One region of the Lysinibacillus sp. NPDC092081 genome, then DNA from elsewhere that is predicted to be linked to it. Evidence: riboswitches for the same ligand, from Rfam matches in the RefSeq annotation. Region 1 holds a riboswitch; each other region holds the start of a gene.
What was found. A riboswitch is a leader RNA that binds a small molecule or an ion and turns the genes downstream of it on or off. The one in region 1 is predicted to bind S-adenosylmethionine.
Positions count from the first base shown of each region.

Region 2: it holds a riboswitch for S-adenosylmethionine, as region 1 does, so the genes downstream of both, ACIQLB_RS11690 (MetQ/NlpA family ABC transporter substrate-binding protein) here and ACIQLB_RS20340 (bifunctional homocysteine S-methyltransferase/methylenetetrahydrofolate reductase) in region 1, are expected to answer to the same signal.
Region 3: it holds a riboswitch for S-adenosylmethionine, as region 1 does, so the genes downstream of both, ACIQLB_RS12485 (Na+/H+ antiporter NhaC family protein) here and ACIQLB_RS20340 (bifunctional homocysteine S-methyltransferase/methylenetetrahydrofolate reductase) in region 1, are expected to answer to the same signal.
Region 4: it holds a riboswitch for S-adenosylmethionine, as region 1 does, so the genes downstream of both, ACIQLB_RS10895 (cyclase family protein) here and ACIQLB_RS20340 (bifunctional homocysteine S-methyltransferase/methylenetetrahydrofolate reductase) in region 1, are expected to answer to the same signal.

Region 1 is NZ_JBIVRU010000019.1:42,983-50,781, forward strand. Features, by position in the region: gene ACIQLB_RS20330 (protoglobin domain-containing protein) at 1-771, shown strand, start outside; gene ACIQLB_RS20335 (protoporphyrinogen oxidase) at 1,036-2,424, shown strand; SAM riboswitch class I at 2,549-2,648, shown strand; gene ACIQLB_RS20340 (bifunctional homocysteine S-methyltransferase/methylenetetrahydrofolate reductase) at 2,936-4,783, shown strand; gene metH (methionine synthase) at 4,776-7,799, shown strand, end outside.
Region 2 is NZ_JBIVRU010000006.1:59,633-67,431, reverse strand. Features, by position in the region: gene ACIQLB_RS11710 (PucR family transcriptional regulator) at 1-748, shown strand, start outside; gene ACIQLB_RS11705 (carbon-nitrogen family hydrolase) at 848-1,642, opposite strand; gene ACIQLB_RS11700 (PhzF family phenazine biosynthesis protein) at 1,724-2,518, opposite strand; gene ACIQLB_RS11695 (pyridoxal phosphate-dependent aminotransferase) at 2,657-3,826, shown strand; SAM riboswitch class I at 4,065-4,169, shown strand; gene ACIQLB_RS11690 (MetQ/NlpA family ABC transporter substrate-binding protein) at 4,258-5,082, shown strand; gene ACIQLB_RS11685 (methionine ABC transporter ATP-binding protein) at 5,188-6,213, shown strand; gene ACIQLB_RS11680 (methionine ABC transporter permease) at 6,206-6,877, shown strand; gene ACIQLB_RS11675 (alpha-hydroxy acid oxidase) at 6,891-7,409, shown strand; gene ACIQLB_RS11670 (hypothetical protein) at 7,400-7,609, shown strand.
Region 3 is NZ_JBIVRU010000007.1:17,513-25,311, reverse strand. Features, by position in the region: gene ACIQLB_RS12500 (M13-type metalloendopeptidase) at 1-698, opposite strand, end outside; gene ACIQLB_RS12495 (DUF2812 domain-containing protein) at 1,042-1,281, shown strand; gene ACIQLB_RS12490 (MFS transporter) at 1,713-2,912, shown strand; gene ACIQLB_RS12485 (Na+/H+ antiporter NhaC family protein) at 3,111-4,391, opposite strand; SAM riboswitch class I at 4,500-4,606, opposite strand; gene ACIQLB_RS12480 (hypothetical protein) at 4,876-5,223, opposite strand; gene crcB (fluoride efflux transporter CrcB) at 5,255-5,584, opposite strand; gene crcB (fluoride efflux transporter CrcB) at 5,581-5,943, opposite strand; gene ACIQLB_RS12465 (hypothetical protein) at 6,582-6,755, shown strand; gene ACIQLB_RS12460 (VOC family protein) at 7,059-7,349, opposite strand; gene ACIQLB_RS12455 (VOC family protein) at 7,346-7,480, opposite strand.
Region 4 is NZ_JBIVRU010000005.1:126,632-134,430, forward strand. Features, by position in the region: gene ACIQLB_RS10860 (aldo/keto reductase) at 1-525, shown strand, start outside; gene ACIQLB_RS10865 (winged helix-turn-helix transcriptional regulator) at 594-977, opposite strand; gene ACIQLB_RS10870 (MFS transporter) at 1,088-2,272, shown strand; gene ACIQLB_RS10875 (YuzC family spore coat inner layer protein) at 2,445-2,855, shown strand; gene ACIQLB_RS10880 (SDR family NAD(P)-dependent oxidoreductase) at 2,902-3,777, opposite strand; gene ACIQLB_RS10885 (hypothetical protein) at 3,774-4,271, opposite strand; gene ACIQLB_RS10890 (MarR family winged helix-turn-helix transcriptional regulator) at 4,377-4,916, opposite strand; SAM riboswitch class I at 5,127-5,232, shown strand; gene ACIQLB_RS10895 (cyclase family protein) at 5,331-6,068, shown strand; gene ACIQLB_RS10900 (DedA family protein) at 6,125-6,721, opposite strand; gene ACIQLB_RS10905 (Cof-type HAD-IIB family hydrolase) at 6,825-7,598, opposite strand.

The DNA.
Region 1 (7,799 bases):
GCATTTGAGCACACAATTGAGCAACTTCATGAAAAAATGGAACGTAGGAAAGAAGCGATAGAGCAAGAAATCGTAGAGTCTTCAGAAGGTCTTGCCACAATATCTCAGGAAACGAACAATTCATTTCATCGCTTAAGTGGACAATCAGATGAGATTAAACAACTAGCGAAAAAATCACTTCAAGTTTCGACTATGGCTGAGAGTCAGGCATTAGAAGGTCGTGAACGGTTAAAGAGTCAATCGCAAAATATGAGTAATATTATTTATTCGCTTGATGATATTGCGGAAAATATTGCACAGTTGTCAGATATGTCAAAGGAAATGGAATCGATTATGAATGTTGTGACAAATATTGCTAATCAAACAAACTTGTTGGCATTAAATGCGGCAATAGAAGCGGCTCGTGCTGGAGAAGCGGGTAAAGGCTTTAGTGTTGTTGCAGATGAAGTAAGGAAACTATCGATTCAAACAAAGGAATCTGTCACATCGGTAGCGACTTTACTACATAAAACGAATGAACGGACAGATAAACTTGTTCATTCGCTTAGTAATATTCAAGAAGAGGTAGCCTCTGGTGAGGAAAATATGGTTCAAACAGAAGGACAATTTACTAACATATTAGAAGCTATGACTGAAGCCAAAGATCAAAATGGTCGGATGGAAAAAGAAGTACAAGCAATAGTAGAAGTACTAAGTGAATTAGGTATTGCCTTTAATGAAGTGAAAAATTCTGCTGGAAAATTAGCTAGCTTTACACAAAATTTAAATTAATTAAGGCAAAGAAATTGTTGTTTCCTATTTTTTTTAGGCGCTACACACTTAGGGCACAAATAACACTATATCAACTGTTAATATATAAATTCCGTTAGGTAGATAAAAGCCTCTAGCGAGTATAGGCTATTTGAATATGAAAAAGATGGAGCTATCCAATGTGCTGGATAGCTCCATTTTTGCTAAATTTGTAAAGGGTTTAACATAATTTTCGATAAAAAAAGTTTATACTGAAATAAAGAACTAAAAATAGGGGCGGTTAATATGAAAACAGTTGTTGTATTAGGTGGCGGAATTACGGGATTGTGTACGATGCATTATTTACAACGCCAAGTTCAGGAGAAAGACTTAAATGTAAAGCTTGTACTCGTTGAAAAGAGTACATACCTTGGTGGCAAGCTTCACTCTGCATATGAACAAGGCTTCATCATGGAAACAGGAGCAGATTCTATTGTAGCGCGTCATAAAGGTGTCATGGAGTTAGTAGAAGAACTTAATTTTGAACAAAATCTTGTGTATAACGAAACGGGCATTTCGTATATATACACAAATAATGAGCTACATGCCATCCCTGCAGACTCAACGTTTGGTATTCCTATGAGCTTACAATCTCTTGAAGAAAGCACGCTTGTATCAGAGAAAGGTAAAAAAGAAGCATTAAAAGATTTAACAATGCCAAATGAAGTGTTTACAAAGGAAAGCTCTATTGGGGAATTTTTAACATACTATTTAGGTGAGGAGCTTGTTCAAAACCAAATAGCGCCCGTACTTGCAGGTGTATATTCAGGAGATTTAAATCAGCTTTCCATTGCTTCCACGTTACCTTATTTAATCGATTACAAAAATGATTACGGTAGTATTATTAAAGGTTTCGATGCAAACAGAGAACAGTTTGTGAAAGCAGCCAATAAAAAATTTATTTCATTTAAAAATGGTTTATCATCACTAATAGATCGACTTGAAGAAACATTAACGGATGTAGAAATTATAAAAGGGGTAGCCACTACTAGTGTTAAAAAGCAGGAGAATCAATACTCTGTTACATTAGCAAACGGTAAAATGATGGAAGCAAATCATGTTGTAATGGCACTGCCAAATGAAGCGGTACAAAGTTTATTGCAGGATGAATCTTTGAACTGCTATTTTAAACAATTCAATACTGCATCCGCCATTACAATTTACTTAGGATTTGATGTACCCGATAATAGATTACCAGCAGATGGAACAGGCTATATTGTGTCACATAATTCGGATGTTATTTGTAATGCAGCAACGTGGACAAGTCACAAGTGGAAACACACCTCAGCAGAAGGGAAATTACTTGTACGACTTTTTTATAAGAGCATTAACCCTGAGTATGAGAGATTGCGTATGATGACTGATGAAGAGTTAGCAGCTGTTGCTCTAGAGGATGTAAGAATAAGCTTGGGGATCGAGGAAAAACCAACTGTTGTTGACGTGACAAAATGGATCGACCAAATGCCCAAGTACGACTTGGCACATCGTGAAGCGTTGCAAGGCCTCGTTCAAGAGCTTGAGAAAAACTATCCAAATTTATCAATAGCGGGATGCTCTTATTTTGGAGTGGGCATAGGTGCATGTATTCAAAATGGTAAAAAAATTGGTGAGGAACTTGCTGAAAAACTATCATAATTGTTTGAATTGAATCAAAATATAATGTTTTTCGTAAAATTATCCTCTGTTCTGTGAAATAGTCTTGACTCAATCGTTCGTAAAGGATATGATTCTTTTAATTATTTAAAAAATTCATACTACATTCTTATCAAGAGAAGCAGAGGGACTGGCCCTATGAAGCTTCAGCAACCAACTTATTGTCAGGTGCTAAATCCAGAAGACCGTTGTGTCGAAGATGAGAAGGAAAAACAATTACGAAACGTAAAGCCTTCTTTTTTTTTATAAAAGAAGGCTTTTTTATTTTAACTTGTTTCAGCGGGTGTCCAAACATCCGCCGAAAGAAGTTAAAGCCTCCGGCGGATGTCATGGAAATCGGAAAGGAGTGCTAAAAAGGATGTTAGCCTAAAATCATCGCATCCATGCGATAACGGCTAACTAACCTGCATCATGCAGGCCTAAGCACAAAGCCGATTCCAGACGCAATTATGCCGAGGCATAATTGATAGAAAAGGGAAGAGAGGCTAGTTTTATGGGATTGCTTGAAAGGTTAAAAACGCATGTTCTAACAGCAGATGGCGCAATTGGTACGGTTTTATACGGCTATGGCTTGGAGTACTGCCATGAGGAAATGAATGTACAGAGACCGGAATTAATTGAAAAGATTCATAGAGAATATATAGCAGCTGGTGCCGATATTATTCAAACGAACACTTACGGAGCTAATGCCATAAAATTAGCCCGCTATGGATTAGAATCTCGTGTGCAGCAGTTTAATGAAGCCGCGATAACGATTGCAAAACGAGCAGCGGTAGATGGTGGACAATTTGTCTTAGGTACTATTGGGGGAATCCGTGGTATTCGTAAAAGTGACGCAACGTTAGAGGAAATTTTAGCAACAGTTGATGAGCAGGCAACTGTTTTACTTGCAGGAAATCCAGATGGCCTTTTACTTGAAACTTATTATGATTTTGAAGAGCTAACAGCGACTTTAACAATGCTACGAGGTAAAACGAAATTACCGATTATTGCTCAAGTTTCTATGCACGAACCCGGAATTTTGCAAAATGGAATGAGCTTAAATAACGCCTTACATAAACTTGAAGCGCTAGGTGCTGATATCGTAGGTGTTAACTGTCGCTTAGGTCCTCACCATACTATACAAGCATTCGAAGGAGTAGAACTTCCTAAGAAGGCATTTATGTCAGCATATCCGAACGCCTCTCTCCTTGATTTGGAGGATGGCCGTGTTGTTTATGAGTCGGAGGCAGATTATTTTGGTCGAGCAGCTGTAGAGCTTCGTGATCAGGGGGTACGTTTAATTGGTGGCTGCTGTGGTACGACACCAAAGCATATTGCTGCAGCGAAAAAGTACTTAGATGAGCTATCCCCGGTCGAGGAAAAGTATGCAAAGCCAGAAAAAGTAGAGGTTGTACGTGAGGCAGAGCCAGCAAATTATGAGCCATTACATGTAAAAGTAAAACGTGAACGCTCGATTATTGTGGAGTTAGATACACCAAGACATTTAGAAATCGAAGGTTTTATTGAAGGTGCAAAAAAGTTATATGAAACTGGCGCGGATGTAGTCATGATGGCAGATAATTCACTCGCTTCTCCAAGGATTAGTAATGTCGCAATGGGTGCCTTGCTGAAAGAAACGCATGGGGTACGCCCATTGACACATATAACATGCCGAGATCGTAATTTAATTGGTCTACAATCACATTTAATGGGATTAAATGCACTAGGGATTCATGATATTTTAGCAGTTACTGGAGATCCGACAAAGGTAGGTGATTTTCCAGGGGCTACTAGCGTTTATGACGTCTCTTCAATGGAGCTCATCCAATTAATAAAACAGTTAAATGAAGGTGTATCTTTCTCAGGGAAACCACTTCGTAAAAAGGCGAATTTCTCTGTAGCGGCTGCATTTAATCCTAATGTACGTGTGCTCGATCGCGCTGTCTCTCGATTAGAAAAGAAAATTGAACATGGGGCAGATTATTTTATTTCACAGCCTGTTTATACAAAGGAAAAAATTGTGGAAATTTACGAGGCAACAAAGCATTTAGAAACACCAATTTATATAGGCATTATGCCAGTAACGAGCTATAAAAGTGCGGAGTTCTTGCATCATGAAGTGCCGGGTATCAAACTATCGGATGAAGCGTTAGCCCGTATGAAGGCTTGTGGCGATGATAAGGAACGCGCAACACTAGAAGGGATTGCAATTGCTAAGGAATTAGTAGAAGTAGCAGCGGAGTATTTCAATGGTATTTACCTCATCACACCGTTTTTACGCTATGATATGACACTAGAATTGATGAAATTTATTGAGCAATTGGATGAACAGAAAAAAGGGGTAAGTATAAATGGCTAAGCACTTGATTGAAGAGCAACTAGAGAAACGAATTTTAATTCTTGATGGCGCAATGGGTACAATGCTACAAAATGAAAATTTATCAGCAGAGGATTTTGGCGGCGAGGAATATGATGGCTGTAATGAAAATCTTGTGCTAACTAGACCAGATGTGCTTGAAAAAGTTCATAGAAAATATTTAGAGGCTGGCGCAGATATTATTTGTACAAATACATTTGGAAGTACACCACTTGTATTAAATGAATATGATCTTGGTGCGAAGGCAGAAGAAATTAATAAACGTGCTGTGGAAATTGCACGCAAAGTAGTGGATGAGTTTTCTACATCCGATTGGCCACGTTTTGTTGCGGGGGCTATGGGACCAACTACAAAAACCTTGTCGGTTACAGGTGGTATTACATTTGATGAGTTAGAGGAAAACTTTTATGTTCAGGCAAAGGCATTAATCGAAGCCGGATCAGATGTCCTTTTGCTAGAAACTAGTCAGGATATGCTAAATGTTAAGGCAGGAACATTGGGAGTATCTCGTGCCTTTGAAGCAACTGGAAAAGAGCTACCTGTGATGATATCGGGAACAATTGAACCGATGGGAACGACACTGGCTGGTCAAACAATTGATGCTTTTTACATTTCTATCGAGCATATTAAACCATTGTCAGTTGGCTTAAACTGTGCGACCGGACCAGAGTTTATGACGGATCATATCCGTTCACTAGCAGAGCTTTCAACAGGCTATATTAGCTGTTATCCGAATGCAGGCTTACCTGATGAGGAAGGCTGCTATCATGAATCACCTGAATCACTGTCACAAAAGCTAAAAGGCTTTGCAGAAAAGGGCTGGCTGAATATAGTTGGAGGATGCTGTGGTACAACGCCAGCGCATATTGCCGCTATTCGAGAAGTGCTAAAGGACAAAAAGCCTCGTCAATTACCAGATGCAACACATGGTCATGTAGTATCAGGTATAGAGCCATTAGTGTATGACGATTCTATGCGTCCATTATTTATTGGGGAACGGACAAATGTCATCGGCTCTCGTAAGTTTAAAAATTTAATTATTGATGGGAAGTTTGAGGAAGCGGCAGAAATTGCGCGAGCTCAAGTGAAAAATGGAGCACATGTTATCGATATATGTTTAGCAAATCCTGACCGCGATGAACTAGCGGATATACGTGGCTTTATGCAGGAGGTTGTAAAAAAAGTAAAAGTACCTCTTGTGATTGACTCAACAGATGAAAAAGTAATTGAGGAAGCACTTAAGTTTTCTCAAGGGAAAGCTATCATTAATTCGATTAACTTAGAGGATGGCGAGGAGCGTTTTGACGCAGTCTTACCGCTAGTGAAAAAATATGGTGCATCTTTAGTTGTGGGGACAATTGATGAGCAAGGCATGGCGGTTGATCGACACCGCAAGCTAGAGATTGCTGAGCGTTCATATAAATTGTTAACAGAAAAATGGGGTATTGCTCCTGAAGATATTATATTTGACCCACTAATGTTCCCTGTAGGTACAGGAGATGAACAGTATATTGGCTCAGCGCTTGAAACAGTGGAAGGAATTCGCCTTATTAAAGAAAAAATGCCTCGTACATTAACGGTGCTTGGTGTAAGTAATATTTCGTTCGGATTACCACCAGTAGGTCGTGAAGTATTAAACGCTGTGTATTTATATCACTGTACACAGGCTGGTTTAGATTATGCAATTGTGAATACGGAGAAGCTAGAACGTTATGCATCCATTCCTGAGGAGGAAATTAAGCTAGCAAATGATCTACTCTTTCATACAAATGATGAAACATTAGCAGTCTTTACGGATTTCTATCGTGATAAAAAGAAGGAAAAAACAGAGGCAGATATTCCAAAAACAGTAGAAGGTCGCTTAGCTTACTATATTTTAGAGGGTACAAAAGAAGGGCTTATTGAAGATTTAGAGGCTGCTCGTGAAATTTTCGAAACACCGCTTGCTATTATTAATGGACCATTAATGGATGGAATGGCAGAGGTTGGCAGCTTATTTAACGATAATCAGCTGATCGTAGCAGAAGTATTACAATCAGCAGGGGTTATGAAGGCAGCGGTGGCACATTTAGAGCAATTTATGGAGAAAGATGAAGAGAGTGCTGGCAAGGGGAAGATGGTACTTGCAACTGTAAAAGGCGATGTGCATGATATTGGGAAAAACCTTGTTGATATTATTTTAAGTAATAATGGCTATAGGGTGATTGATCTTGGCATCAAAGTAACACCTGCCCAGTTAATAGAAGCGATTCGCAAGGAAAAGCCAGATTTCATCGGGCTTTCAGGCTTACTTGTAAAATCAGCGCAGCAAATGGTTATTACAGCTCAAGATTTCAAGGAAGCAGGTATTGACGTACCTATTTTAGTAGGGGGAGCGGCATTATCCCGTCGCTTTACTGAAACAAAAATTGCCGGCGAATATAATGGACCTGTCATTTATTCAAAGGATGCGATGCAAGGATTAGAGCAGGCAAATCGGTTAATGGGGATAGATACACGTGCAGATTTCTTAGCTGAAATTAAGGAATCGCGTGAAAAACGCTTAGAGGCAGACGAAAAAAGAGCGGCTCGCCCTGCAAAAGAAATAACTGTAAAGCCTGTGCGCACGGTAAAGGAAGCGACTGTCTTTCTTCCAGCTGATGTGCGACGCCATGTAAAGAGAGAATATGCTGTTTCGCATTTATATCCATATGTTAATATGCGGACATTACTAGGACATCACCTAGGTTTAAAGGGTCAAGTACAGCAATTACTTGATGCTGGCGATGCAAGAGCAACGGAGTTAAAAGATTTAGTCGACGATTATTTACAAAGGGATCTGTTGAAACCATCAGGTATGTATCAGTTTTTCCCTGCCCAAGCCGATGGGGATGATGTAGTCGTTTACGATCCAGCAGATAGCAAAACAGAAATTGAACGATTTACCTTCCCGCGTCAGCAAGTTGAACCGTTTTTATGTCTTGCAGATTTCCTAACAACAGTTGAAAGCGGTGAAATG
Region 2 (7,799 bases), on a different contig from region 1:
ATCGAAAGAGGAAATTTATAAATTTATCGTAACCTATCATTCTAACTATAAACTTTCTAGCGGGGCTGTTTTTATTTTAGCAACTCCTAATGCAGTCTCTAAGGTGCAAGAGGATATTATTTATAGTAAGCTCTACTATCGCAACCTTTTTGAGCAAAATGGATTTATACCATTTTTATTTGAAAGAAAAAGCTATGTCATTTTTATTTTACTCCATACGAAGGATAGTAAATCGAGTCGCGAATTATTAAATACGTTAGTTTCTTCCGTTCAGAAAACTGATTTTTATAAAAAACAAATGGTCCAAGGTTATCAAGTAGCCATTGGCAAAGTCGTTGCAGACGTAGAAGAAATACCAAAGAGCTATCAAACGGCACTCGAAACATTGTATATTTGCAGTAAAGTACAAACAACATCTTATTTTTACGATGATTTACACCTGTATCACCTCATCTATAAATTACAGATGCAAGTCAATTTACAGGAAGTAATTCAAGATTATTTGCAGCCCGTCATTGAATACGACAAAAAATATAACAGTAAGCTACTAGAAACTCTACAAGTATACTTGCAAACGAATGGCTCCAAACAACAAACAGCCAATCAACTGTTCATCGTACGCCAAACACTCTACCATCGCTTAAAAAAGCTTGAAAGTCTCTTAGGGGAAAATTTCATGAAGGGCCACAATCGCATTACACTTGAATTTATGCTGCTTGCTAATTCTTTGATTGAGGATAAGAATTAATTTCTTAGTTGTTGGCGGGTTTAGCGGCGATGTTCGCAGGTTTATCAGCGATGTTCATCGATTAGCACGCTCAACATCGCTTGAGCGTGCTATCAAATTTTAGTTTTCGGTAACTACTCCGCTATATAATCCTGGTCTGCGGTCGTCATAAACTGGAATTCGGCCACGGACTTCATCGACAATCGAAAAGTCCACGTCGATGACAGCTACTTCTTCATCCTCTGCACCAACCCAAAGCACTTCGCCCCATGGTTGAATAATCATTGATTGACCATTGAAGTTTTCTACCTTTCTAGAAATACGATTAACAGCGACCACAAAGCATTGATTTTCAATGGCACGTGCTTGCAGCAATGTTTTCCAATGATCAATACGTGGTGTCGGCCATTGCGCCGGTACGAACAATACCTTTGCTCCCTCTAAGGCGTGAGCACGTAGCCATTCAGGGAAGCGAATATCATAGCAAATCACTCCTGCAGCCTCGATATCTCCAAGAGTAAAGCGATTCATTTCATCCCCTGCTTCTAAATATAAATGCTCGTCCATCAAACGGAAAAGATGTGCCTTGTTATATTCACCTACTAACTCACCATTCTTATCAAACGTATACATCGTGTTGTAAAATTTATCGCCCTTCTTTGTTGAAACAGAGCCACCAACAATGTGTACGCCAAGCTCTTTCGTTAGATCCGATAAAAATGCTTTCGAACGCTCTCCATCCACATCTGCGAGCTCTGGTAATTTTTCAAGTGCATAGCCTGTATTCCACATCTCCGGTAGTACAATAATTTCTGCACCTTGTTTTGCTGCTTCACGAATCTTGTCCTCAGCGCGAGCAAAATTTTCTTCTACTTTGCCAAAGCCTACGTTTAATTGGATACAACCGATTTTCATTGTTATTCCTCCTCTAGACAGTACTTTTCTGTATTTATACTACAATAAATCAACCTTACTTCCATGGTTTAAGCTCAATATTTAGATTAATATTTCTCCACTTAATACTTGAACTGCCGAACCTGCAATAGCAACATCTTCTACTTTTGGTGTAACGTACAATAATCCACCACGTTTTGAAAGCTGTTTGCTAACGATGCTTTCTTTTGATAATTTTGCACACCAGTAAGGTCCTAACGCTCCATGAGTGGAACCATTTACATGGTCTTCATCAATGCCTTGTGCAGGAGAAAAGAATCTTGAGACAATATCAATTCCCTCATCCTTAGAAATGCTTGTAATACAAACACCACGTACAGGGAACTGTTTCATCGCAGGAAAATCAGCTTTAAAATCTGCAATATACTCTTCGTGACTTAGCTCCACTATATAATCCAATTCTGTTTTTCCTACATATGTTGGTTTCAACCCAAGCCATTCTTCAAGCTCCACAGGACATTCAATCTCTTCTAACTGGTACTTCTTAATTGTTATTTTAACTAGTTCATCCAGCCAAATTGCTTGCAAAGGACCACTTAAAGTCTGGAATGTAATTGCCGAGTTGACGGGTACAATCCCTTGTTTCCAGAGTAAAAAAGCGCTAGCGATTGTTCCATGTCCACAAATCGGTATTTCCTTTGCTGGCGTAAACCATCTAAGAAAAAAATCATTATCTTTCTTTTGGACAAAAGCTGTTGTTGGTACGGGGATCTCCTGAGCAATTTTCTGCATAGTCGACTCAGGTATTGTTGAATCAAGTAAACAGACTGCTGCGGGATTTCCCTTGTAAAGTTCTGTAGTAAAAGCATTGACGATAAAATATGAAACTTTGTTCAATTTTTTCACCTCATATATATAATTGGGTCTCTTTTAGTTTTTAGTTAACTGAAAAGGCTCTAGACAATTACTAAAAAAAGTAATATTATGTGCATCATATCTTTAATAATTATTATATTCTGAAAAAGGTGGACATGCATGGAATTCTCAAAAAAACTACAGCAACTCCCAACTCAATTTTTTGCAGCACTTGTGCAAAAAGTAAACGCTGCTCTAGCTGAAGGGCGTGATGTTATCAATCTTGGTCAAGGTAATCCAGATCAACCCACTCCTCCACATATTATTAAAGCATTACAGGAGGCAGCAGAAAATCCACAAAATCATAAATACTCTCCATTTCGCGGCATAGCAGAATTACGCCAAGCAGCAGCAAGCTTCTACAAACGTGAATACAATGTTGACATTGACCCTGAAACAGAGGTAGCTATTCTCGGTGGTACGAAAATCGGTCTTGTTGAGCTACCGTTAGCCGTTTTAAATCCCGGTGATACAATGCTATTACCGGATCCTGGATATCCAGATTACTTATCTGGTGTCGTATTAAGCGATGTTAATTTTGAAGTCATGCCACTTTTTGCAGAAAATGATTTCTTGCCAGATTATAATGCTTTATCCGATGAAATAAAGGAAAAGGCGAAGCTGCTTTACTTGAATTACCCGAATAACCCAACTGGTGGTACGGCAACACTTGAATTTTTCGAGGAAACAGTACGCTTTGCAAAAGAGCATAATATTATCGTATCACATGATTTTGCCTACGGGGCGATCGGATTTGACGGCAATAGACCTATCAGTTTCTTGCAAGCTGACGGTGCTAAAGATGTCGGTATTGAAATGTATACATTATCAAAAACGTATAATATGGCAGGCTGGCGCATTGGTTTTGCAGTTGGTAATCCCGATATTGTTGCAGCCATTAACCTTATTCAAGATCATCTATTTTGTAGCCAATTCCCTGCAGTGCAACAAGCCGCGGCAGTTGCACTTACTGCTTCCCAGAGTTGCGCGGATAAGCTAAGAGCGACTTATGAGCGTCGACGAAACGTCCTGATCGAAGAAGCTCAGCGAATTGGTTGGCAAGTAACAGCACCGAGAGGCTCTTTCTTTGCCTGGCTTCCTGTTCCGCTAGGTTTTACGAGTGAACAATTTGCCGATTTATTGCTCGACAAAGCTGATATCGCAGTAGCTGCAGGCAATGGCTTCGGTCAATATGGTGAAGGCTATGTTCGGGTTGGTTTACTTGTTAGCGAAGACCGCTTACGTGAAGCAATTAGCAGAATTGAAAAATTAAACTTATTTAGCTTATGAACATTTCAATCTCCCTACCTGAGTAGACTCAACCAAAAAACTGTTCCATTAGCTCAAACTTGGCTACGGGGACAGTTTTTTCATTTCACTATCTTTTTGGTTGCTCCCCCCCTTCTTCTAGCGGATTCTTTTTCAACGAAATATTATAATAAAATAAAAAATTTTAAAAATTCGATTGACTTACTATATACTATAATCTATATTAGTTTTATCGGATTTACAAAAAAATATTATAAATCTCTTATCAAGAGTAGCTGAGGGACTGGCCCTATGAAGCTCGGCAACCTCCTTTTTTAAGGAAGGTGCTAAATCCTGCAAACGATCATCGTTTGAAAGATAAGAGAGGACGTTTTTTCATGAGCCTCTCTTAGTTTTTTTAAGAGGGTTTTTTTATTTTTAAAAACCGAAAAAATAACTTTGGAGGTTTTCTCATGAAAAAGAAAAACAAATTTTTACTAGGTTTAGCGAGTCTCACATTGGTAGCAGCATTAGTAGGCTGTGGTACTAAAGAAGATAGTCAAAGTAAGGCTATTAATGAACATAAAATCGTAGTAGGTGTAACTTCTGGTCCACACGAACAAATTGCAGAGGTTGCTGCAAAAGTTGCCAAAGAAAAGGGCTTAGAGGTGGAACTAAAAACTTTCTCTGATTATGTGTTACCAAATACATCGTTAGCCGAGGGTGATCTTGATGTAAACAGCTATCAACACAAGCCATTCCTCGATGCATTTAACAAAGATCACAATACAGATTTAGTACCAGTAGGAAAAACAATTTTAACTCCTATGGGCATATACTCTGAGAAATATAAATCATTAGAAGACGTTCCTGATGGTGCAACATTCGGATTACCAAATGATCCAACAAACGGGGCTCGTGCCCTATTTGTCCTTCAAGAGGCGGGCTATATTAAATTAAAAGACGGAGCAGATTTAACAGCATCTATCCGCGACGTGGAAGAAAACAAAAAGAACTTAAAATTCATTGAATTAGAGGCCGCACAAATTCCGAAGCAGCTTAGTGAAGTAGATATAGCAGCCATTAATACGAACTTCGCTCTTGAAGCTGGCATTGATCCTAAAAAAGACTCCATTCTTTTAGAATCTACGGACTCTCCATATGTAAATTACATTGCGGTACGTGCTGAAAACAAGGACGACCCAACGATTAAGAAATTCGTTGAAGCTTATCAATCTGATGAAGTACGCAAATTTATTGAAGAGGAATTCAAAGGTGCTATAATTCCAAGCTGGTAAGTAACGATTAAGGACCTTTCATAAAATCGAGAATCTGCGAGACTCCTACAGGAAAGCTAGCAGATTCTTGCTTTATAGAAGGACTTAGAAAGGAGATATCACAGTATGATCCAATTAGAAAATATAACAAAAGAATTTAAAACTAAAAAGGGTATTGTCAAAGCAGTAAATGGTATTAACTTACATGTCAAAAAAGGTGAAATTCATGGAGTTATTGGCTATAGTGGTGCAGGAAAAAGTACTCTTATTCGCTGTGTCAATTTATTAGAGCGTCCAACAACAGGAAAGGTATTAATCGATCATGTAGATATTACTTCCCTTTCTCTAAACGACCTTCGCAAAACCCGTCAAAAAATCGGGATGATCTTCCAGCATTTTAACCTCTTAAAAACAGCGACTGTTTACAACAATATTTCGGTACCCTTAAAGCTTCTTGGCTATAACGACTCCGAAGTGAAAAAACGCGTTGCAAAATATGCAGAAATTGTTGGCCTAACAGAAAAATTAGATAGTTATCCTAGCCAGCTTTCAGGTGGTCAAAAGCAACGTGTCGCTATTGCACGTGCCCTTGCCCAAGAACCTGAAATTTTGCTCAGTGATGAAGCGACAAGTGCACTCGATCCTGAAACAACTGATGCTATTCTTGAGCTTCTCTTGAAAATTAATCGTGAGCTAGGCATCACTATTTTACTCATTACACATGAAATGAATGTTATTCAAAAAATTTGCGATGATGTATCTGTTCTTGAATCAGGGACGGTTGTGGAATATGGCTCTGCTATAGAACTATTTTCGAAGCCTCAGCATCCAACGACCCGAAAGTTTTTAAATACCATTTCTCAACGTAATTTATCCCCTTCCCTTATCGAGCAATTAAATGTTTCGGGAAGTGTTATTCGTTTAACATTCCTTGGCGAAAGTACAGGGAAACCATTACTTGCAGAAGTGAGCAAAGTTTATGATGTACAACCAAATATTTTAACAGCCAATATCATTGAATTAAAAAACGGCATTGTCGGTAATATTGTCGTGCATCTACACGGTGAGGCACATATCGTAGAAAAAGCACTTAAGTATTTTGCAGAAAACGGGGTAAGTGTTGAGGAATTAGGAGGCGAATTAAATGAATAGCATTCAAAGCTTCTTTGCAGATTGGTCAGATGTCATTGGGAAATCCATTATCGAAACCTTCCAAATGGTCGGGATTTCATTATTCTTTTCTATTTTAATCGGAATTCCGTTAGGGCTTTTAATCGTTTTAACTCGTCCGGGACAATCGTTTGAAAATAAATTTCTCTATCAATTTTTCAATTTATTTATTAATATTATTCGCTCTGTACCGTTCATTATTTTACTATTCTTCATTTTACCGTTCACGAAGCTAATTGTCGGCACGACTATTGGGGTAAAAGGTGTTATTGTGCCGCTTGTTGTTTATACAGCGCCTTATATTGCGCGACTTATGGAAACGGCACTTTTAGAAGTTGATCCAGGTGTTGTGGAAGCTTATACAGCAATGGGTATTAAGCGTCGTCATATTATTTCGAATGTCTTACTACGTGAGGCTCGCCCAGCCATTATTCTAGGCTTAACGATTGCCACAATCGGTCTTATAGGAGCAACAGCAATGGCTGGAATGGTGGGTGCTGGTGGTTTAGGTGATCTCGCCTACCGTTATGGACATTTACGCTATGAGGTCGATGTGATGTATGCGACAGTGTTTGTCTTAATCATCCTTGTTCAGAGTATTCAATCAATAGGTAACCGCTTTGCCGCGAAGCTAAAGAAAGATTAGTAGGAGGATTACGATGACAAAGACAACAGATGGCGATCTACTGTTAAAAAATATTAATGCACAAGCCCCCTTCCCTATTTGCTTTGCAGATTTAGAAAAGGCAGTTGCAGAAAAAATGGAAGCTGGTCCATTTGGTTACATCCGTTCAGGTGCTGGTGGTGAGCAAACATTACGAAATAACCGTGCAGCCTTTGAAAAATACTCTATTATTCCACGCTTTTTACATGATGTTTCAAGTATTGATACATCGATTGAGCTGTTTGGCAAAGTACATCCAACGCCGTTCTTATTTGCTCCTGTTGGCATGAACAGAATGGCACATGATGAGGGAGAGCTTGCTGTTGCACGTGCAGCTGATCAGTTAAAAATTCCTTATATTCAAAGTACCGTTTCAAGCTATGCGCTTGAGGATGTAGCACAAGCAGCTCCCACTGCTACTAAATGGTTTCAATTATATTGGTCAACAAATGAGAAAATTGCCTATAGCATGCCGCTCGAGCTGAGGCCGCTGGTTTTGAGGCGATTGTTTTAACTGTAGATACAGTCATGCTTGGCTGGCGTGAAGAAGATGTTCGCAATCAATTTTCACCATTAAAGCTTGGGTATGCACGAGGAAACTATATGAACGACCCTGTTTTTACTGCTTCTTTACCAGATGATTCATTCGAGTCATATGTACAGGGCGTTTTGCAAAATGTGTTCCATCCAACGATCAATTATGCCTCGGCATAATTGCGTCCGGAATCGGCTTTGTGCTTGCACAAAGAACTCCTTTCCGATTCCGTGACATCCGCCGGAGGCTTTAACTTCTTTCTGCTGAAAGAAGTTAAATTGGGAGAATGTACGTGAATTAAAGACGACTTTGACGGTTCTATCCGTCGCTCTGTCTTCTATCCGTCACTTCGGGGTGGCTTTCCGTCGC
Region 3 (7,799 bases), on a different contig from region 1:
TTATTTCTATTTTTTTTATCCAACGCCGTCGAATAGAAGTCGGCAATTTTCTGTTCTTTTGTTCCTTCTGCCAATTGTTTGCCAACGAGCTCATCTATTATTTTTTCTATTTTATTGTTATTTTGCTTATACAGCTCGGAAAATACGCCGCCCATGATTTCTCCAGCCGGAATTGTCGATTTATTTAACCATTCCTTATTGATTGCTTCATAAAAATCGTCATTTAAACGGGAGCCTTCAAGCGCCCACACTCTGGCGATAATTTTATGGAATTCATCGATCGTAATATTGTCATTTGCGCCTAATGTGCCGTCAGGGTTGCCCGTCAGTACGCCTGCTTTTGCCAGTTTATCGATATCTTTCTTAGCCCAAGTGGGTACATCGGTGAACTCGACGCCAAATGTTCCACTGCGCTGATCATTTCCGACAGGCTCTGGCAATTCGCCGAATGCCCTACTCAACATGACTAAAGCTTCAACCTTCTTAGCTGGCTCATTCTCTCTTAAATCTTCTTTTTTAGAGCCTTGCATAACGTATTCTTTACTAATTCCTGGATGATAAGCGTCTGCTGCCATCAACAAGGTTTTAACGATCTCTCCTCTTGTCGCTGTTGGCGACGTTTCATCGGCATACACCGATACGCTAACTGATAGGACCATTATTATGGTCATGAGTAAGGATAAAAACTTCTTTTTCATCTTCGTGCTCCTCTACAGTAGATTTGTATAAATAAAGATAAATGAGTAGAATTTATCATTTCTACCATTTATATTCCATTATAGTTGATTTATTTCAGTTTGAAAATATGTAAGGAGCTTTTTCATTTTCAAGAGAGCATTATCTAGTCTAGAGCTTTTAAGCTAGAGCGATACCACAAGTAAGGTCATTTTTTTAGTTAAAAATTCCACTATAATAGTATCACTGTAGAGTGAATTGTAAGGGTCAAATAAGAACGTCCTGATATGGAAGAAAAATCGATATAATTAAAATATAGATTCAATTGTTGAAACGTTTGTGTTCTTTACTGTAAATTTTTTTACTTTGATCGAAATTGGCGCATACTCCATTGAATTCAACTTGGATGGGGAAGTATCAGATGATTATTTAGTTATTGACCATTTTTATATTCTTTATGTATTTATAGTAACAATCTATACGAAAACAGCCTTTAGTATTGATTATCGTAAATTACGGAAGGATGAAGAAGAGGAGTATTTTGAACTATTTGCTTACGGTGGCTGGACACATGTTTGCTCAAGCACTGATATGCATATTTTTTAGGTAGCTTCAGAAACAACACCTATTTATAAGGACCTATACACTATATGATGATGCCATGAGGGAGGTAAATAAGACAATTAAACTTTTAAGTGAATGGTTACAAACCTCAAACTGTACGGTAATTTTAACAAGTACAAGCTTATTTAACTTGTTTCACAATATTAATTAATAGTATAAAAATACGAGAATCTACTGTAATTTCAATAAGAAATAATAGTAGGTTGTTTTTATTTTATCTATAATAAGATGCAGGTGGATTTTATACCATATTTGTTAGTAATGGACTGTAAATATTTTGTGTAAATGACAATCCAACCTTTTCTTTTAGCGTATCATTTCGATTTGAAATATGATTGAAGGAATGATTTTGATTTTGGGGAAGGGTTAACCCATTATTTTTTGTAATTCATATTTGTTTCGGAGGGGATAGTTTGATTCAAGGTTCTTGGAGAGCATTGGTATGGATTGGATTATCAGAATTATGTGCTTTAAGCTTGTGGTTTAGCGCATCAGTGATTGCACCCGAATTAATTGAAATTTGGAACCTTAGCCCCAATTCAGAAGCTTGGCTTTCAGCTTCTATTCCTATTGGCTTTGTAATAGGATCATTGTTTAGTTCATATTTTGGGGTTGCGGACCGCTTTAATCCCCGAAAAGTTTTTGCAACTTCAGTTTTTCTAGGTGCACTATTAAATGTCTTGCTAATTTTCGTTAATTACGCTTTTTTTGGTATTCTACTTAGAATTTTAACTGGAATAACTCTCGCTGGAGTCTATCCAATAGCTGTGAAAATTTTATCACAATGGTTCCCCCAAAAACGTGGGTTTGCAATTGGAGTCTTAATAGCAGCAGTAACATTAGGATCATCATTACCACATTTTGTAGTTATGTTTTTTTCTTCGTTAAATTGGAAACTCGTGATAATTAGTACTTCAGTATTGGCTTTATTATCGGCTATAATAGTTACTTATATTTTAGAAGATGCTCCGATTTTACCCAATAAAACGCATTTTTCTTTAAAATTAATAAAAAAAGTAGTTCTGAATAAACCAGTAATGCTTGCGAACTATGGCTATTTCGGCCATATGTGGGAATTGTATGCGATGTGGACATGGCTTCCTGCATTTTTGACAGCTAGTTTCTTAACCTATTCACCAGATATTCCTCATTGGTTCATTGCATTATCCTCCTTTATTTCAATTGGAATTGCTGGAGGGATTGGTTGTGTGATAGGGGGACTAATCTCAGATAAAATCGGAAGAGCCAATTTAACGATTATTTCTATGTTAATTAGTGCTATCTGTTCGATCGTAATAGGCTTTACATTTGGGCAGTATATTTGGTTAACCTTATTAATTTCCATGATCTGGGGGATGTCTGTCATATCTGATTCCGCCCAATTTTCTGCTGCAGTTTCAGAAATAGCTGAAGGTGATTATGTAGGTACAGCCCTTACATTTCAAATGTGTATTGGGTTCCTCTTTACTATATTTTCTATAAATCTAATCCCTATTATTCAGAGGATCATTGGTTGGGAGTGGGTCTTTACAATTTTAGCGATTGGACCTATTCTCGGAATTGGATTTATGGTCAAATATAGACGTTACGAATTAACTAACGAGAAAGTATAATTGTAACTTTTAAGTATTGACTCTATCAGATCGTTTGAATTTTTTCTATAAGCTGGGGAACGTATCCTAAGCGCTATCAAAATTTTTCACAAAAAATGAATAGCCTCAAATAAAAAATCCAATTGTTTTGATTAATCTTTTTTCAAAACAATTGGATTATTTTAATGGTAAATCAATATTTTTTAAAAGGGATGAAGTTCAGGCTTTCTTTTCTTTCGGGTATCCGATAAGGATAGCGATGATTCCGCAAATTCCTATAAGGATTGGATAGAAAGAGTATTGCAGCATGCTCACTGGCGAAATTCCGGCTACGCTCGCGGCTGCCAGGAATTGGGCTCCGTATGGTAGAATGCCTTGGATCGTACAGGAGAAAATATCTAATATACTTGCGGACTTTCTCGGCTCAATCTCATACTGTTCAGCAATATTTTTTGCCAGTGGACCAGCAATTAAAATAGCAATCGTATTATTGGCCGTCGATAAATTAGTTAGCCCTACAAGACCGGCAATACCAAATTCAGCACCTTTTTTCGATTTAATCCTTTTTGTCGCAAGGTGAAGCAGAAAGTCAATTCCTCCGTTAAACTTAATAACCTCCACCATGCCAGCTATTAATATCGCAAGAAATGCCATTTCATACATGCCTGCCATCCCTTCACCAATCTTCTGGAAAAGGCTCATTAAATGATAGCTGCCATCCGCTAAGCCAACAGCTCCGGCGAGAACAATCCCAAACGCCAGAACTAGGAAAACGTTCATTCCAGCTAACGCACAAATAATGACCAAAACATAGGGAACAATTTTTACCCAGCTATAGCTTAAATGCTCCACTTGTGCCGTTTCACCCATTGTGATAATCCCTAAAATAATGCTCGTTACAATAGCTGCCGGTAACACAATCCAAAAATTCACCTTAAATTTATCCTTCATTTGTGCGCCTTGTGAACGAACGGCAGTAATTGTTGTATCCGAAATAAAGGATAAATTATCGCCAAACATCGAACCGCCAACAATCGCTGCCATTACTAAAGCCATGGAAAGGTCGATATGCTCGCTTACCCCAACTCCAATTGGCGCCAGTGCAACAATCGTTCCCACCGATGTACCCATTGACAGGGAGATAAAGCAGGCAATGATGAACAAGCCTACGACAAGCAGGTTTGACGGGACGACTGATAAAGCAAAGTTAACAGTGGAGTCCACTGCCCCCATGCCTTTTGCTACCGCTGAAAAGGCCCCAGCCAAGAGAAAAATAACAACCATCAGCATGACATTTACATTTCCTGCGCCTTTGCAAAAAATATCAACCTTTTGCGCAAACGATTCTTTTCGATTCATTGCCAGAGCCACAGCGCCTGAAATGGAAATGGCTACAATGACAGGGAAGGCATAAAAATCACCTGTAATAACCCCTGAACCAATAAATAAAATCAAAAAAACAACAAATGGGATCAGCGCCCATGGATTCGCTTTCTTCATTGTTTACCCCCAACAAATAAAATTGGACACGTCTTTTGTCCATTTCTTTTTACGAAAAAAGGCCTCATCTTGAAATAACAAGAAGAGGCCTTATATTATAAAACACTCCTCTTATCTATCAAGCCTTTGCCTGCTGGATTTGGCACAGTAACTTAAGCATAAGTTCCGCTGCCGAGATATCATCGGGCCAGTCCCTCCATCTCTCTTGATAAGAAGCAAATATATTATTTTTTTTCACAATAATAAATATTATAATAAAAAATCAATATTTGCAACATTTTTTTAATCAAACCTTATTTCAAAGCTACAATAATTAAGGGAATTGAACAAGTAAGAGGATTAGGGGGTAGGAAAGTGGCTGCTGTTGAAGGGTTTAATATTCTTACGCAGCATAATTTGATTTAACAATTGAAAGGGGGAAATAAAATTGTGTCGCAACAATTGCCACTTTAAAAGTAGGCGCCATTGAGAGATCGAGAGGCGCCTAAAACATTTGTGGTAAAAATTCATTCATAAAGCGTTGATTTTTACGTAGCCATATTTTTAAAATCATACGATGTGTTAGGAGTCGTTGTCTTTTATGTGGTCTAGCCTTTGCCTCTATTAAACTTTGTAGTAGAATACATGTTTCTGTCGCAAATGCTTGAGGGTCAACGAGGACATCAAGTTTATAATTAATTAACTGAGCTGCTTGAATCTTTGCAAGTAATTGTGCAAAGCGTGTATTCATTTCTGGAAAGTTTTCTGCTAGTTCTAGGTCGATTAAAGTATATAGTGTTTGTTCAATTTCAGCTTCGAGTGCTTGTAATTGTTCAATTGATGGCTGTGTCACAAAATCACCTCTAGTATCTCATAAATTGCTGCTATCCAAGGAAAAAGCCGAGTGCAGCGAAAAGTAAACCGAATAAAATTGTAGTGCATATATAAATTATTGCTTGTCTCCATTTTTTTTGCTCTAAGAGCTGCAAACATTCAAAACCAAATGTTGAAAAGGTCGTATAGGCTCCTAAAAAACCCAGCCCTATAAAATGCCAAATCCAATCACTTGGATGTAATGCAAATAGAAAGCCAAGCGCAAAAGAACCCGTTATATTAATAAAAAATGTTGCCCATGGGTATGTATGGACAATCAATCTTCCTAGATAAAATCTTGTTAGTGCACCCAAAAATCCACCGATACCAATAATTATCATAAGATGCGCCCCTTTGCTAGTTTAAGTCCTAGCCATGCACAAGCTAAACCGCCAAATACACTTACTAAAATATAAAGAACGGCTTGTAACCACTTACTATCCTGCAAAAGTAATAGCGTTTCTAAAGAAAATGTCGAAAAGGTTGTAAAGGCACCAAAAAAGCCGGTACCAATTCCTAAAATAATAGGTGTACGCTTTGTAAACGTTGTAAATAGCCAAGCTAAACAAAAGCAGCCAATTAAGTTTATGCAAAGTGTCGCAAATGGAAAATCACCGTTATTTGAAAGTGCTAGACCAAGGCTATATCGACAGATGGCACCCAAAAATCCACCAATTCCAACAGCTAAAAATGATTTCAAAGTAAAGACTCCTTACTAAAATGTCTATATTGAAAAGTGTATCATGAGACACCCGTTTTAGATATATTTCTATAGCTATATAAATTCAAAAATATCACCGTTTTACTAACTATGGATCAAATGTTTTCGTTCTATAGTTTATTTTGACTTTTTGAATACTATTTTATTATATTGTCGACTAAAATTCTTATATTTCCTGCCAAAATACTTTGTAGTTAATGTCCCTATATCATCTCTTTATATGTATATAACTAACAAGGAAGCATTATCTAAGTAGTTCTGAACGAGAAACTCTTTAGGTATTCAAATACTATTACACCGTCGACTGATAATCCGATAACGGTTAATCCGTTGACGGAAAACCCGCTAACGGAAAAACCGTCAATAGTAATTAATAATTAATAATTAATTACTAAATAATAAATTACTAAATAATAATAATAATAGAGCCGGTGCCTTGAAAAGCACACTGTAAAATTCAAAACAGTAACCGATGTTTCAGTTTGGCGTTCGTGTCTCTTATATTCAACTTGCACCGAGGGATGTTGGAGTGAGCAAAGATAGACGGCATTTTTACACCCTTAATGGAAATCAAGGGACAGTCTCCGTGTTTGCTATTCTTTAATTTTATTGGGAAGATGAGCGATAAATTAAAGTTAGGCGATAAATTTAGAAAGTTAAGCAATAAATTTAAAAAGTTAGGCAATAAATTTAAAAAGTTAGGCAATAAATTTAAAAAGTTAGGTGATAAATTTAAAAAGTTAGGCGATAAATTAAAGTTAGGTGATAAATTAAAAAAATTAGGGCGATAAATCTAAAAATTGTTCCGATAAATTGATTTGGACCCTATCAAACTAGCTTTGTTCGTTAGGGTCTTCCAGCAATGATTCAATAACATGTTTTAATTGAAAAATTTGTATTTAACACAGTAATCGTATTGTCAATTCGTGGGGAATCAAGGATACTACTTACCGATTTTATTTCTTTCATCGTAAACTTGATTCTTTTTTTACCAAGTAGTGTAACAGGCAAACGCTTTTTAAAATTAATAATAGGTGAATGATTCGAAATGACTTCGAATGTGTCTGTTGCAATCATGTCATAATTTATTATTACTATAATTGACCTTTAACGTTGTCAATGACAGTATCAAAGTCTTTGTTGGAATCGACACTTTCCGTTATTGTGAAAATATACCCATCTGGATCTTCTATAGTTAACTCTTTTGCATTCCATGGTTGAATTGTCGGTTCTTGAATGATATTTGTTTTATTTTCCAGTGCGGCTTGATAAATACTATGAATATCATGAGAGAATAAATTAATAATGACTGAGTCAGAAGTGTTGACTTCTTCATCCTTTAACAGCATCAAATCTTGGTACTTTGTTCCTCTTAAATGTGTCATTGAAGTTGTTTAGCATCTGGAAAATCAAATACTGAATTGAAACTTAGTACGTTTGCATACCATTCTTTTGACTTTTTAATATCTCTTACTTTTAGCTTCACGAATAAGGGCATTTGATAAAATTCATTCATGTCTATTTCCTCCTTTAGGTTAATACAAACTAACCATAAAGGTTTACGTAGCGTTAAAGTCAATATAAAAAATTTTAGTATTTTATGCTAAATGTAAGGTTCTCCGAATGATTTACTCCTGGATATTAAATTTAGCAATTCGTTGCTTTAAAGCGCTAATTATTTCTTGAAAAACGTAAAAAATAACAGCAAGCTGGTTGACAAATATTTCTAAGATGTGATAATCTTCAAGAACACTATAACAAATTTTAGTAAAGGAGGGCATGACGATGTTAATTTTATCAGTATCATATCAAAGCACAACTGCATACATTGTCCA
Region 4 (7,799 bases), on a different contig from region 1:
TATTTAGACCTCTATCTCATTCATTGGCCAGGTAAAAATAAATTTGCAGAAGCTTGGAGAGCACTCGAAGATTTATATGAGCAAGGAAAGATTAAAGCTATTGGGGTATGTAATTTCCATGTGACACACTTACAGGATCTTCTTAAAACAGCTCGTATCACACCAGTTATTAACCAAGTGGAATTCCATCCACGATTACAACAAGCTGAGCTACGTTCATTCTGCGAAGAGCACAATATACAAATGGAAGCTTGGGCACCATTAATGCAAGGTGGGCTGCTTGATAACGAAACTATTTCAACAATAGCTGAAAAATACGGGAAAACAAATGCTCAAGTGATCTTACGTTGGGATATTCAAAACGGTATCATCACAATTCCAAAATCTGTGCGTAAAGAACGTATGATTCAAAACGCTGATATTTTTGATTTCACACTAACTGATGAAGAGATGGCGATCATTAACGCTATGAATCTAGAACAACGTGTTGGACCAAACCCAGATGAGTTTGACTTTGTCATGTAAACGATAGCTTGTAAACGTAAAAGAGACTGTCTAATTTTCTTCTCTTAGACAGTCTCTTTCCAATCTATTTAAGATGTATGCATCATCGCGATATCTTCATCACGTTGCATTAACAGTACATCTTCACCTTTATCTTGCATCATTTCGATATGTTTTTCACCCCAGGTGCAAAGGATGTTCAGCACAGGGTCCATCTCTTGACCATAAGGCGTTAGCGAATATTCAACTTTTGGCGGTACTTGATTGAAAACCTTGCGATTAATTAATCCAGACTGTTCTAATTCTCGCAATTGGCTTGTTAGCATTTTTTGTGAAATGCCTGGAATCAATCGGCGAAATTCATTTGTACGAATCTGACCATGGTGGTTAAGATGACAAAGAATAATAGGTTTCCATTTGCCCCCAATGACTTCAAGAGTGGCTTCTACACCAATATTATAAACTTTTTTCATTGTAAACCCCCTGTAATATTCAAAAGTAACTAAAAGTACCCTACATTACTTTCTGGCATGTATGAATATTACTATACACTATATAAAAAATCAAAGGAGATATTAATAGAATGAAAGATACAAAAATGCCGAATGCTAGACTAACATTACTCGCACTTGCAATCAGTGCATTTGGTATCGGCTCTACAGAATTTATAAGCGTAGGACTTCTTCCGTTAATTACAAAAGATTTTGACATAACATTAAGTACCGCTGGTTTAACTGTATCCATATATGCATTAGGGGTAACGATTGGTGCACCGCTTTTAACAGCATTAACATCGCGCATTAGTCGCAAAAACGTGTTACTGCTTGTTATGGTGCTGTTTATTATCGGTAATTTACTTGCAGCCTTAGCACCCTCATTCTCATTACTACTAACCGGGCGTGTTATTTCAGCATTAGCACATGGTGTGTTTATGTCCATTGCCTCTGTCATAGCCGCAGATGTTGTGGCACCTAATAAACGAGCAAGTGCAATAGCTTTTATGTTTACAGGGCTAACATTAGCAACTGTCACTGGTGTCCCGCTAGGAACTTTTATTGGACAAGTAACAGACTGGCGAATGTCGTTCATTTTCATTGTTATAATTGGTATTATCGGGTTAATTAGTAATGCTCTCCTTGTGCCTAGTCAGTTATCTAAAGGCAATCCAATATCTATTCGCGATATTGGGAAAGTATTAGGGAACATACAAATGCTACTAATTCTCTTTATTACTGCAATCGGATACGGCGGCGTGTTTGTAGTATACACATATGTTTCCCCTATATTAGAGCAATATATGGGCTACTCACCTCAAGCAATTGTCATTATCTTAGTTGTATTCGGTATTTGTGTTGCTATCGGTAATACATTGGGTGGTCATTTTGCTAACAATAATCCATTACGTTCTATCTTTATTATCTTTATCGGCTTAGCATTAGCACTACTCGGCATCGGCTTCTTTTTAGAATCATCAATCATTGGATTAATGATGGTCTTTATGATGGGGTTATTTATGTTTATGAATGTACCGGGATTACAGCTTTATGCCGTTCAGCTTTCAGAAAAATATGTACCATCAGCTATTTCAATGGCCTCAGCATTAAATATTTCGGCCTTTAACATTGGCATTTTTCTAGGATCATACATCGGAGGGTTTATCGTTCGCTACCAATCATTAGCTTATACTCCTATATACGGTTTCGGTATGGTGATGCTTGCCGCAGCTACTACGTTCCTATGGTTAATCTTTGATAAAAACAAACTTTGAAGATTCATCGGAACAATTTTAGCTTTTATCAACTACGGCGACTCCTTGGGGATCAGTCACAGATGATACCCTTCATCGGATGCCCCCAGGAAAGCGCCCAATCAGCCATTAACACCGAAAGTCTTTCTTGTACATAAGATACTGTATCAGCTATAGGATAGGAGGAATTTAGTTGTATTACAATCCTTATCCGTATTTTGTCTATCCTAATTTTTATCCAACATGGGTAATGGCAAATCAACCAACTACTCAACAACCTTCTAGACATCTAGCAATGCCGACAAACCCAACGAATAGAAGTCCATTTCCAATCGTCAATACAAATAAATTGAAAACTTCCGCAAAACGTATCAAGGTTATTATGCAGCAAGCACAATTACTTACGGATAAAATTGATGAATCCGAGCAATTTGCACATGATCTTATGAACGCTGCACAACAATCAAATAAAACAGAAGTTGAAAAGTTAATTGCGTCAGCAGGCATTACTGTAAAATTCGAAACAAACTATACACCAGATGGATTTCGTATAACATTTACTGAAAGTAGCTGCTGTAAGCTAACATTAATTTTGGGTTGGTGAAGTTTAACTGAAGAATTGGCCCTATAAAGCAGGGCCTCTTTCAGATTTATTGACCGTAAAGAAACCTCTCCCAAAACTCGTATAAAAATGCATCTAAAGTTCGAGGCTTTTTCCCTAGCAAACGATGAACAGTGTCTGTCGGTTTCTCTGGTATCGCTACAGACATTGTCTGAATCTCTACAATATGACTTGCCAGCCAAGAAGGCATTCGATCACATTCTATTAAATTTTGCCGTAATATATCTGGATTCATATCAATATAGCGGATTGGGCGATTAAGAAGTGTAGATATTTTTTCTGCTATTTCTGCATAACTAAACATCTCTTCACCTGTAAGTGTATATATTTGTCCAGCCAAATTCTTGTTCATTAAAACTTCTACTGCAACATCTGCAATATCTCTGCAATCAATAAAATTACATTGTGCTTCTTTCATGCAACCCAAAAACGTCCCTTGTGAAGAAATTGTTGGCGCCAATCGCAGTAGGTTTTGCATAAATGCATATGGACGTAAAATAGTATATTGTAAATTAGATTCTATTAATGTTTGTTCAATTTCTTGATGCCAAAGCGCTACAGTTACCGGACTAATTTCCTGATACAGTGGACTAGATATTTTCACAATGTGCTTAATACCAACTTCTGTAGCTTTGCGAACAATTGATTTTTCAATTTCAACTTGTTCAGGACTATTAGATAGCGCCAGAAAAAGTTGGCTAGCCCCAGTGAGTGCACGGTGTAACGAATTCAGATCGGAGATATCTTCTGATACAAACTCAATGCTAGAAGAATCTAAATCTCTAACTTCATTTATTAACTTTTCAGGATTTCTACTAACTGCTCGTGTAGGCACCCCCCGCTCCATTAAACGTTTTACTAACTCACTACCAATTGCTCCTGTTGCTCCAATAACCACTATCATTTTTTATCTCCTCCATTTTGAACATTATTATGAATGACACACTTCCATCTCCACGCTACTAGTGTACAAGCGATTGTTGCAGATAGAGGTAAGTCAATCCAAACAAAATTTAAAGCACTAATTTGCTGACTCTGAATAAAAAACTCTAATAAACCAAATAATATACTGGCAGCTATTAGACCGAATAAAAATCCTATGACAGAAAATAAGCCTACCACTCTAGTTTTGTGCTCAAACACAATCCAACTTCTAAAATTCCCACGCTTTTGTAACCATAATCCGATTAGCAAAGCAAACAGTGCTGAAGCCCCTCCAATAGTGGTACAAGCTCTTATAGATAATGCAACATCACTAGTAAATAGCCCACCAATACCAGCCATGATGGAAGGCATCACATACGCTAACAATACTTCTTGCCAAAGAACGAAAGCTTTTTGACCATTATCAGAAGCATTTTTGCAATGAATGTTCTCCACTCCATTAACAGATTTCATTGTTTATATAAAACCTCCTTTTTTCACCCAACAATATAATTAGGCACCTAACTATATTGCAGAAAGGAAAGCTAGCTTTTTCTAGCTAACCTTTCAACAGCACCTCTATTTGTTTAAACTATCTTCATTTACTACAATTCCTTGTGTAATTCTATCTAACAAATCAAGGAATACTTTACGCTCTTCGATACTTAATAAGCTAACTATTGATTCCAACCAGGCAAAATGCTCCGGAGCCATTTCTATAAGTTTCTCTCTCCCCTTCTCAGTTAGAGTTACTAATTTTAGACGGCCATCTTCGGGGCTTAATCGTCGAGAAACTAGGCCATCTCTTTTTAAAATATCAATAAGGCCTGTAACCGTAGCTCTTGTAATTCCAAGATGCTCTGCCAATTGTGAAGGTAATTCCTCCCCTCCATGGTCTTCAAGATCTGCTAATAATCGATAACGTCCTGTAGATAAATCAAATTTAGAGAAATGGTTCTCTGCAGCATTTCCAAGCATAGCTCCAGCTGCCATCAATCTAGATGCGACAAGTATAGACTGTGCATCAACATCTAGTTGATAGCGTTCTATTTGACGCTTAGATTGGATAAACGAAGGAACTGCATTCATATCATTCACTTTATTTTTATCATTAATCATGAGAATAGTATGGCACCTAACTACTTTTGTGTCAAATAATCTTTTATTTTTTTCCCGTATAGTTACATGTAGAGATATAAAAGCTAGCGTCATTATAAAAATTTTTACAACCGGAGTTTTTAACCTTGTATCCCTATTGAACTTGTAAACTATAAACAAATATGTTAAAGTGTTCGTAAACATTATTTCTGAAAATTCTTATATCGCATTTTCTTATCAAGAGAGACAGAGGGATTGGCCCTATGAAGTCTCAGCAACCAGCCTATAGGTATGGTGCTAATTCCAATTGGCAAAAATTTAGCCTTGAAGATGAGAAGACTTACTTCAGTTGCTTTGCACAAGAGTCCTCTTCTTTAAGGAGGACTCTTTTTTATTGTTGCATTCAAAATAATTAAAAGAAAGCAGGGAACTACTATGGCAAACGAACTTTTACAAGCGATTCAACTATTAAAATCAAAAGAATGGGTAGATTTAACACATACATTTGGTCCAAATTCTCCACATTTCTTTATGTTGGATGATGCAAAATTTGAAACATTATTTTCGCACGATGATGGCTTCTTTGCACAGCAATTCACTTTCACTGGGCAATACGGAACACATATCGACCCACCTATCCATTTTGTGCGAGATACACGCTATTTAGAAGATTTGGATCTAAAAGAACTAGTGCTACCACTAATCGTTATTGATAAATCGAAGGAAGCTGAAATTAATAACGATTACTCGTTAAGTGTTCAAGATATTCTTGACTTTGAAGCTGAATATGGAGAAATTGAAGCAGGTACCTTTGTTGCGCTGCGTACCGATTGGAGTAAACGTTGGCCAGATAAGGAGTCTTTCAGCAACAAGGACGCTGATGGTAATAATCATATTCCTGGCTGGGGATTAGAATCGTTACAATTTTTATTCAACGAACGAAAAGTGAGTGCTATTGGCCACGAAACTTTTGATACAGATTCAGCAGCTGATTTTCGTAAAAATGGTAAATTAGACAGCGAATATTTTGTGCTAGAGCAAGATACTTACCAAATTGAGCTTATGACAAATTTAGATAAGTTACCTCCAAAAGGCGCTGCTATATTCAATATTGTGCCAAAGCCTGAAAAAGCATCTGGATTCCCTGTCCGTTCATTTGCAATATTACCTTAATATAGCAACAGGTCTGATTCAATAAATATTGAATCAGACCTTTCTTAATTTAAAATTTATTTAGATGAATTCTTTCTTTTGAAAACAAAATAAACGATCAACATAATTATGATGAACAATACTATGAGATAAATACTGTAGCGGGATAAATATAACCCAACATAATGCCATTTCTCTCCAAGTACCTTCCCTAAGGTAATAAAAGTAAATGTCCATATAGTTGCTCCCGTATAAGCAAAGAAAGCAAATTTTTTATAAGGATAATTATTAATAGCCGCAATATATGCTGTAAGATGACGCACACCAGGAATAAAATATCCTATTAATAATAATCCCGGCCCTATTTTTGCAAACAACTTTTTAGTAAAATCAATTCTCTGCTCAGTAATATGAATTTTCGAACCGTATTTTTGCAATAAAGGTAGTCCGAATCTATAGCCTATATAGTAGCTCAGGGTAATTCCCCCTGCCGCACCTACGATAGCGCTGATTAAAGCTGGGATATGTGCGAGAGTTTCGCGATAAACGCTATACCCTACATATGTTAAAAATATCTCATCTGGAAGTGGCAGCCCAACAATCCCTCCAACTAGGATAAGAATGATGCCAAAATATCCGTAATGTTCAATAAGAGATTGCACGTGATGCGCCATAAATCCATCCCACCTAAAGCGTAATAATTTTTAATAGTTAGCTTTATAATAACTCAAAGGAGACAACATTATGAGTATTAAGGATTTAATACAGTTTTCTCCACTAAATTACTTGTAACTCACGTAGAGCATAATCAATACCATCCTCAGCTGATTTCTTTGTTACATAATCAGCGACATTTTTTAATGCTTCGCTACCATTGCCCATTGCAATACCAAAGCCAACCTGCTCCAGCATGTCAATATCATTATCTCCATCACCAAAAGCAAGTGCTTCCTCAGGACTCAAGTCGAAATAATCTAGTACAGCCTGGACAGCAATAGATTTGGAAACATCATGTTGCAAAACATTTGTAATGTAAGGATGCCACCTTTTAAATAATAGATGAGGAAATTTTGAAGTATACTTTTTCTCTATATCCTCATCACCATATAAACACATTAAATAAACCTCTTGCGCTAAAATATCTTCATTAATATCAGGGAACTCTAGCAAAGATAATGTTTCTTGCATAGCTTTTAATGTCTTTTCTTCTTGGACGTTATTCATTGACAATTGTTCTGTAAAAAACGATAGACTTTGTTTATTTTCATCAGCAAAAGCCTTAACTACCTGGACAATTTCTTTAGCAACAGGTATTTTATGTATTACTTGATCTTGATGCTTAACATAAGCACCATTAGCTGTAATAAACGTTTCTATGCCTATACTTCTTAAATCCTGGCACATTGATAATGGTCTTCCTGTAGCAGCAACAATATGAATCCCTTTGTTTTTCAATTGCTCAATAGCGTTCCTTGTACTCTCTTCAATACGACCATCTTCATAATTAACAAGCGTCCCATCTACGTCAAAAAATACAATTTTATAATCCATCGTTCGCTCCTTATCGTTTTACATAATTTCATTAGGTATATCCATTAGAGAAACATCATAAAGCTTGGGTTGACTCCTTTTTATCGGTAAACAACAATCAAATATTTCCCTAGTCAATATACTTGTAATTTTACATTAAGTAACATCTTTATATCAAAATTAATTATAGGTATTATTACCTATAAAAATAACTTTATAATA